One region of the Klebsiella sp. PL-2018 genome, then DNA from elsewhere that is predicted to be linked to it. Evidence: predicted binding sites of a transcription regulator. Region 1 holds the regulator's gene; each other region holds the start of a gene.

The links. Region 1 encodes CRP, which controls carbon source genes, mostly activating them, when cyclic AMP is high. Its sites were predicted from a motif close to ATGTGANNNNNNTCACAT; they were not measured.
Region 2: the regulator CRP is predicted to act here: its motif matches at 1,315-1,332, upstream of adhE (bifunctional acetaldehyde-CoA/alcohol dehydrogenase).
Region 3: the regulator CRP is predicted to act here: its motif matches at 1,190-1,207, upstream of ydfZ (putative selenium delivery protein YdfZ).
Region 4: the regulator CRP is predicted to act here: its motif matches at 1,006-1,023, upstream of cdd (cytidine deaminase).

The regions. Positions count from the first base shown of each region.
Region 1 covers NZ_CP077673.1:5,389,548-5,391,749, forward strand. The annotation lists gene MKleb_RS25540 (OsmC family protein) at 1-298, opposite strand, end outside; gene crp (cAMP-activated global transcriptional regulator CRP) at 603-1,235, shown strand; gene MKleb_RS25550 (YccS/YhfK family putative transporter) at 1,287-2,202, shown strand, end outside.
Region 2 covers NZ_CP077673.1:2,358,998-2,361,199, forward strand. The annotation lists gene adhE (bifunctional acetaldehyde-CoA/alcohol dehydrogenase) at 1-1,094, opposite strand, end outside; gene MKleb_RS10900 (YchE family NAAT transporter) at 1,575-2,202, shown strand, end outside.
Region 3 covers NZ_CP077673.1:3,145,556-3,147,757, forward strand. The annotation lists gene cybB (cytochrome b561) at 1-52, opposite strand, end outside; gene MKleb_RS14605 (DinI family protein) at 277-519, shown strand; gene MKleb_RS14610 (hypothetical protein) at 541-705, shown strand; gene MKleb_RS14615 (hypothetical protein) at 826-1,023, opposite strand; gene ydfZ (putative selenium delivery protein YdfZ) at 1,315-1,518, shown strand; gene MKleb_RS14625 (GGDEF domain-containing protein) at 1,584-2,202, opposite strand, start outside.
Region 4 covers NZ_CP077673.1:3,986,300-3,988,501, reverse strand. The annotation lists gene cdd (cytidine deaminase) at 63-947, opposite strand; gene MKleb_RS18600 (CidB/LrgB family autolysis modulator) at 1,075-1,770, opposite strand; gene MKleb_RS18595 (CidA/LrgA family protein) at 1,767-2,165, opposite strand.

The DNA.
Region 1 (2,202 bases):
CAGCGTCCTTCAGTTCTTTACCGGTCACGATAAAATGCAGATTGATATGGGTAAACAGACGCGGCGCCTCTTCGCGGCGCTCCGAGGTCAGCTTAACTTCGCAGTTGGTGACGTTCTGGCGGCCCTTCTGCAATATGGAAACCACATCAATCGCGCTGCATCCGCCTGCCGCCATCAGTACCATTTCCATTGGGCTAGGCGCTTTATCCCCGGAATTGCCGTCCATCAGAATCTGGTGACCAGAAGCCGACTCACCGATGAAGGTTAACCCTTCAACCCACTTCACTCGCGCTTGCATAAATTTAACTCCAGGGCTGTAATTTTCCTGACAGATTACGCGTACATAACAATTCTAGCAACGGAAGGCGACCTGGGTCATGCTGAAGCGAGACACCAGGAGACATGCGGCGAAAGCTATGCTAAAACAATCTGGATGCTACAGTAATACATTGATGTACTGCATGTATGCAGAGGACTTCACATTACAGGCTGCAGAAAAATTTCAGCCGGATTCCCAGGTATAGGGATTCAATACGATTGCATGCCCGGATGCCGTGTAGTGTCGGCACCCGGAGATAGCTTATAACAGAGGATAACCGCGCATGGTGCTTGGCAAACCGCAAACAGACCCTACCCTTGAATGGTTCTTGTCTCATTGCCACATTCATAAGTACCCATCAAAGAGCACGCTGATCCACCAGGGTGAGAAAGCAGAAACGTTGTACTACATCGTTAAAGGCTCCGTGGCTGTACTCATCAAGGATGAAGAAGGTAAAGAGATGATCCTCTCTTACCTTAATCAGGGCGATTTCATCGGTGAATTAGGCTTGTTTGAAGAAGGCCAGGAGCGTAGCGCTTGGGTACGTGCGAAAACCGCATGTGAAGTGGCCGAAATCTCCTACAAAAAGTTCCGTCAGCTGATCCAGGTTAACCCGGACATCCTGATGCGTCTCTCTTCGCAGATGGCTCGTCGTCTGCAGGTCACGTCTGAGAAAGTCGGCAACCTCGCCTTCCTTGACGTTACCGGTCGTATCGCTCAGACGCTGCTGAACCTGGCTAAACAGCCGGATGCGATGACCCACCCGGACGGTATGCAAATTAAAATTACCCGCCAGGAAATTGGTCAGATCGTCGGATGCTCCCGCGAGACCGTTGGCCGCATCCTGAAAATGCTGGAAGATCAAAACCTGATCTCCGCGCACGGTAAAACTATCGTCGTCTACGGTACCCGTTAAGTCGGTAAAACGGCGTATTGCCTAACAATACGCCGTTTTTGTTTTCCCCTCATGTGGCGCAGGCTGATTTACCACCCGGAAGTCAACTATGCACTGCGGCAAACGCTGGTGTTGTGTCTGCCGGTTGCGATTGGGCTTCTGCTCGGTCATCTCCAGCAGGGGCTGCTGTTTTCTCTAGTTCCCGCCTGCTGCAACGTTGCCGGGCTGGATACGCCGCATAAACGCTTCTTTAAACGCCTGATTATCGGCGGCAGCCTGTTTGCCGGCTGTAGCCTGATCGTTCAGCTCCTTCTGCAGCGAGACATCCCTTTGCCGCTGATCCTCACGGGTCTGGCGCTCATCCTCGGCGTCACCGCCGAAATCAGCTCCCTGCACGCTCGGCTGCTGCCCGCCTCGCTTATCGCGGCTATTTTTACCCTCAGTCTCGCTGGCAATATGCCGATCTGGGAGCCGCTGTTAATCTACGCCATGGGCACCTTATGGTATGGCGTGTTTAACTGGTTCTGGTTTTGGCTGTGGCGCGAACAGCCGCTGCGCGAATCATTAAGCCTGCTCTACCGGGAGCTGGCCAACTACTGCGAGGCCAAATACAGTCTGCTTACCCAGCATACGGACCCCGCCACATCGCTGCCGCCGCTGCTCAACCGCCAGCAGAAGGTGGTGGATCTGATTACCCAGTGCTATCAGCAGATGCATATGCTGGCGGCTAACCAGCGCAGCGATCACAAACGCCTGCTGCGCGCTTTCCAGGTTGGACTGGACCTTCAGGAACATATTTCCGTCAGTCTTCATCAGCCGGAAGAGGTGCAGAAACTGGTGGAGCGCAGCCACGCGGAAGCGGTGATTCGCTGGAACGCGCAAACCGTTGCCGCCCGCCTGCGGGAGCTGGCGGACGATCTCCTCTACCACCGTTATCCTCAGCGCTTTCAGATGGATAAACAGATCGGCGCGCTGGAAAAAATCGCCT
Region 2 (2,202 bases), 2.8 Mb from region 1:
ATACCGCCCATTGCCACCAGTTTTTCAGCTTTATCAACCGCGTCTTCGAAGTTCTTCGCACGGTACATTGCCAGCGTCGGAGACAGTTTTTCGTGGGCAAACGGTTCGCTTTCATCAACGTCGGTGACTTCACCAATCAGAATTTTGGTGGAAACAGGGACGGTGAAGCCGGCCAGTTCAGCGATTTTATACGCCGGTTGACCTACGATCGCGGCGTTCAGGGCGCCGTTTTTCAGGATGATATTCTGAACAGCCTTCAGCTCCTGGCCCTGCAGCAGATAGCCGCCGTGGCTGGAGAAACGTTCGCGAACGGCATCGTATACGGAATCTACAACCACAACGGATTGCTCAGAAGCACAGATAACGCCGTTATCGAAGGTTTTAGACATCAGGACGGAAGCAACGGCACGCTTGATATCAGCCGTTTCATCGATAACAACAGGCGTGTTACCTGCGCCTACGCCGATGGCAGGTTTACCGGAGCTATACGCCGCCTTAACCATGCCCGGACCGCCGGTCGCAAGGATCAGGTTGATATCCGGATGGTGCATCAGCGCATTTGACAGTTCAACGGAAGGCTGGTCAATCCAACCAATCAGATCTTTCGGCGCACCGGCTGCGATAGCTGCCTGCAGTACGATATCAGCCGCTTTGTTGGTCGCATCTTTAGCACGCGGATGCGGAGAGAAGATGATGGCGTTACGGGTCTTCAGGCTAATCAGAGATTTAAAGATAGCGGTTGAAGTTGGGTTAGTGGTCGGGACGATACCGCAGATAATACCAATCGGCTCAGCGATGGTGATGGTACCGAAGGTGTCATCTTCAGAAAGGACGCCGCAGGTCTTTTCATCTTTATAGGCGTTATAAATGTATTCGGAAGCAAAGTGGTTTTTGATCACTTTATCTTCGACGATGCCCATGCCGGATTCGGCAACGGCCATCTTGGCGAGAGGGATTCGAGCATCTGCAGCGGCCAGAGCGGCGGCGCGGAAGATTTTGTCTACTTGTTCTTGAGTGAAACTGGCATATTCACGCTGGGCTTTTTTTACGCGCTCGACGAGTGCGTTAAGTTCAGCGACATTAGTAACAGCCATAATGCTCTCCTGATAATGTTAAACTTTTTTAGTGAATCAGTAGCTCGATTCGACAGTATAGACAGTGTGTTAACGGCTTGCATTTAAATGTTAACGTAAAGAATTTTGTGCTTCTGACTTCACCGATTGACTAAAAAAGCTTTTGTTTTTTCTTTCAGGTACCGCTGCTTTGCCTCCTCTTCTGTGTGTAAACAAGGTTACTCACTTCTGAGTACAATTTATGTGATCTAAATCAATAATCAGCCAAGCTGATACCTTTCAGCAGTTCATTTTTTGACCTGTTTGATCAAGTGTAATGATACGGTATGCTAATTAAAGACTTAAATAGCATTGCAGAAACAAATAACTAACATCCGAGCTTAAATTATGCACTTATGCGTCAACAGGGATGAATTATGCTTTCAAACAGCGTATCTTCTCGCGGATATTTTATGCCGGTAACTGTCAACAGCCATTTTTAATGATGCTGCGGAGCACCCTGTGATTCAATCATTGTTTGATTTTTCAGCCTACTTTAAATTTTTCATTGGGCTATTTGCGCTGGTAAACCCGGTTGGCATTATCCCGGTTTTTATCAGTATGACCAGCTACCAGACGGCGGCGGTGCGTAATAAAACCAACCTGACAGCCAACCTGTCGGTCGCCATTATCTTGCTCACGTCGCTGTTTTTAGGCGATGCGATCCTCCAGATCTTCGGTATTTCCATTGACTCCTTCCGTATTGCGGGTGGGATTCTGGTGGTCACCATCGCCATGTCGATGATCAGCGGCAAGCTCGGCGAGGATAAACAGAACAAGCAAGAAAAATCAGAAACGGCCATTCGTGAAAGTATCGGCGTCGTGCCGCTGGCGCTGCCCCTGATGGCGGGACCCGGGGCCATCAGTTCAACCATTGTCTGGGGCACGCGTTACCATAGCATCGCCCACTTTGTGGGATTTTCAGTTGCGATTGCGCTTTTCGCGCTGTGCTGCTGGGGCATTTTCCGTATGGCCCCCTGGCTGGTTCGCCTGCTTGGGCAAACCGGCATTAACGTGATTACCCGTATTATGGGGCTGTTGCTGATGGCTCTCGGCATCGAGTTCATCGTTACCGGAATAAAGGCGCTCT
Region 3 (2,202 bases), 2.2 Mb from region 1:
GAAACACCAGCCAGTGGATGCCAATTTGCAGGCCAGAATATTTATCGCGCATGAGAAACCCTTAATAAAACGGTGATATCGCCAACATAAACACCTTTTATTAAAAATTCATTAACTTTTACGTACTTATAAAAAACAATTGTCGGTTTCACGCATTTAATGCAAAAGCGGCGAGTTATCCCCGGCGCAGGAATACGGGGAACGTATACCTCGGCCTTGACGCTGTATATAATCACAGTACAATACTCCCTGCTATTATCATCAACGGGATAAAAAATGTTCGTAGAGCTGATTTATGACAAAAGAAATTTCGAGGGATTGGCCGGCGCTAAAGAGATCATTCTTAATGAACTGACGAAGCGAGTGCATCGCATTTTTCCCGATGCCGACGTCCGCGTTAAGCCGATGATGACCCTGGCTTCCATCAATACTGACGCCAGCAAGCACGAGAAGGAGCAGATCAGCCGCGCTGTGCAGGAGATGTTCGAAGAAGCCGATATGTGGATGCAGGAAGATTAACGGACGAGTGTTGAGGAAACGATGAATACTTTCAGCATAATAGCCATCCCCCTTTTTGCCGCAGCGGTGGTGATGTTGACGTTGGGGGCGACCCGGAAAAACCGTGCCTGCGCTATCGTCGGCGGCGTTTTGATGGCCGCGACCGTGGTTAACGCGGTGACCGGCATGGCGCTACAGGGCGGGTAACAGAATGAGTTTTGTCTGGTACATGGCGCTGATATGCATTGTGATAGCGTATCTTATGATGACCTTCCTCCCCGTTTAATCCCGGGTTTTCGCCTACCCGGGCTTCTTCTACCGGCGGGATCATACCCCCTTGCGCACCAGCGTTGCCGCCTGCATAAAAATCTCGTCCTCGACGCCATCCCCCTTCTGTCTGCCCAGCCTCACCAGTTCTTCAACAATGCTTTCCCGGTTGATTGGCTTCTGGCCAGAGACCAGGCCAATAACCGCCGCGCCAATGGCAAGACCAATCAGCCCCGTTTGCTCTTCTTTGTTCTTCATCGTTCCGCTCCGTTATGCCCGAAAAAAGTTTAGCAGCCGCATCAGCGACTGCAACCCGGGCCTCCACGGGGGTTGATACCCGCGAAATCGTCTTCAAAAGCAGTACGGATTCCGGGTCAGGCAAAGCCTGCCTACGGCTCGTTGGCCCGTTGAGGGACGCTAAAAAGTGTGAAGTTGATCAAAAACAACAAAATGACGGGCCGAGAGGCGTATTGGTATTACGTCCGCGCCGGGGGCAGCCCGGCGCGAGAAGCGATTGTTACCACCCGATGATTAAAAGGAGAAATCAGCATGATCACTTACGATCGTAACCGCAATCCTATTACTAACGGCAGCCAGGTGATGATTAACGGGACGGGTAAAACCGGTAAAATTATCGCTATCCACGCGACGGGCTTAACGCCAGCCCAGCTGCGCCGTAATAAGACAGTCGAAGTGGAAGGGACGGAAGGTAAGTTCGAGCCCGTTGAACTGATCCGCCTTGGTCTCCACTAAGGAAGCGCAAGCCGCCGCGGCATCAGCCAGACGCCGAATATCGGCTGGCGACGCCGGGCGGTTCCCTACCGGCGCTCGGCGCCATGGCTGGTCTTCGCCTGATACATGCGCCGGTCCGCCACCGCAACGATCTCATTGAGGCTATGATGCGTTGCAGGGTCGTATTCAACGCAGCCCCAGGAAAAGGCCAGCTGCCACGGATTGCCCGCCTGTTGATTATACTCAGCAACGTTATTGCTTAGCTGCGCCATCGCGATGCCCGCCGCCTGCTGGGCAGTATTAGCAAGCAGGATAATAAACTCATCTCCGCCCTGCCTGGCAATGATATCCGACTCCCGGAAGGTGGCTTTCATCAAATCAGCCATCGCCGTCAGGGCTTTATCCCCCTGTTCATGACCCCAGGTATCGTTAATCAGCTTAAAGCGATCGAGATCGATAAATACGAGGCTCGCCGGTTCATTGCGCCGCCTGGCCGTCAGCAGCGCGTACTCCGCTAACGACATAAAACCCCGGCGGTTGAACAGCCCCGTCAGCTCATCGGCGGTCGCCGCGTCGAGCACCTTGAATTCATCTTCAACGATGGCGGCCAGGTCGCTTAATATTTGTATCTCATGCACGGAAAAGGCGCGCGGCTTGTGGTCCATCAGGCAGAACGCGCCGACCGTCGCGCCGTCAGGCAGCTGT
Region 4 (2,202 bases), 1.4 Mb from region 1:
GAAACCGTCGTTTAATTGCGGGGATTTTCAACAGCGCGGGCCGTCTGGCCCGCAGAATGTGACTAACCTAACAGTACGCGATCGATATTATGGCAGCCCAGCGCCTTCAGCGTCGCCGCGGTGGCGTCCCACTGGATAAGCGCCGCATCGGCCTTCTCGGCCAGGATCGCGCGCTGGATATCCGGGTAATCGTATCCGTTGAGGCTCAGCAGATTCAGCGCACCCTGCAGCGGGGGCAGCGTCGGGTTAAAGGCGGCATTTTCGGCATAGCTACCGGTGAAAAGAGTACCGTCTTTCAGCTCCAGCGCAACGCCGGATGGTGAGTTGCTGTAAGGCATATGGCAACGGTTGGCCGCCTGAATCGCCGCCTGAGCCAGCGCGTCGCCGCTGAGCGGGAAGCCGTGGTCCTGCTCATCCATCAGCAGGGTTTTTATGTCCAGATCTTTCGGGCCGAAAGCGTCCGGCAAATAGTGCTGCAGCGAATGCGCTTCGCGCCCGGGGAGGTGGATGCGCAGCGACAGGCCGCTGTTCAATTCGTTCATAAACTGACGACAGTGGCCGCAGGGGGTGTAGTTCACGGTAATCGCCCGCAGGGATTTTTCGCCGCGCAGCCAGGCGTGGCTGATGGCGCTTTGTTCGGCGTGCACGGTTTGCTGCATGGTGGCGCCGAGAAATTCCATATTGCCGCCGAAGTACCAGGTACCGCTGATGCCGCGGGCAATCGCGCCGACGTTAAAATGCGACAGATCGGCCCGCGCGCAGGCCGCCGCCAGCGGCAGCAAAGCAAAGGCCAGCGCGTCTTCATCCAGCCCCGTCGCGCTTTGCAGCGCTGCCACCTGGTCTGCATTCAGCAGGGCCGGGAAATGCGGGTCGGCCAGCATCGGGGCGATGGCCGCTTGCAGGTCCGCCGCCAGTTGGGGAAGAACAGCTTGAAAACGTGGGTGCATGGCGTTGCCTCATAACAATGTAATGGAAATCTAGTGTACGGGTGGTTACAACCTGTATATGTGATAAACATCTCATTGTCATTGCAACTAATCTGTGTTGCATTTAAAAATGTGATTCAAATCACATTTAACCCACCACCGCTAAAATGAGCGGAAACAAAAACGGCGCGACCAGCGAGGTAATAATCCCGCAAAGCACCAGCGCCAGCGAGCTGAACGCCCCTTCCTGATAGTCGAGCTCAGCGCAGCGGGCGGTCCCCAGGGCGTGGGATGCGGTACCCATCGACAGCCCGCGCGAGGCCTTGGTGCGGATGCGCATCACATTCAGCAGGGTGTGGCCAAAGACCGCGCCGAGAATGCCGACGAAAATAACGCAGACCGCGCTGATCGCCGGGATCCCGCCAATGCTGCTGCTCACCGCCATGGCGATCGGCGTCGTTACCGATTTCGGCAAAATAGAGGCGGCAATCTGCGGGGTTGCGCCCATCATCAGGGCAACGGTAGTGCCGGTGACCATCGCCACCACGCTGCCGATAAAGCAGATGGTGATGATTGACTTCCAGCGGGCGCGGATTTGGTGCAGCTGCTCATACAAAGGAAAGGCCAACGCCACCACCGCCGGCTGCAGCAGGTCGTTAAGAATTTTGCTGCCCTGGAAATAGCGCTCGTAGGAGATGCCGGTAATCAGCAGAAAAGGTATCAGCACCACCATCGCGACCAGCAGCGGGTTGAGAAGCGGAAATTTAAACCGCGCCGCCAGCCTGCGGGCAAGGAAAAAGACGGCCAGGGTTAACGGCAGCGACCACCAGATTTCATGGATCATTTTTCACTTCCTTTTTGCCCAACCACTTTGCGCTCACCGTGAACCAGGTGTGAACTCCAGCTGACCACTAAAAAGACCACCAGCGTGCTTATCGCGCAGGAGACCACCACCGGGCCAAACTGCGCGCGCAGTAAATCCCAGTACTGCATGACGCCGACGCCAATAGGTACAAACAGCAGCGCCATATAGCGAATCAGGATGTTGCAGCCGGGGTTGACCCACTGTGCAGGCAAGATTTGCAGCGCCAGCAGAAAAAACAGAATCAACATGCCAATAATGCTGCCGGGAATCGCGATCGGCAGGAGCGAAGAGAGAAAAATGCCCGCATACAGGCAGGCGTAGATGAGCACGAAAGCGCGCAGATACTGCCAGATAATAATCAGTGATTTACTCATGGTAATAACCCTTGATGAACCGCATTCATCATACAAT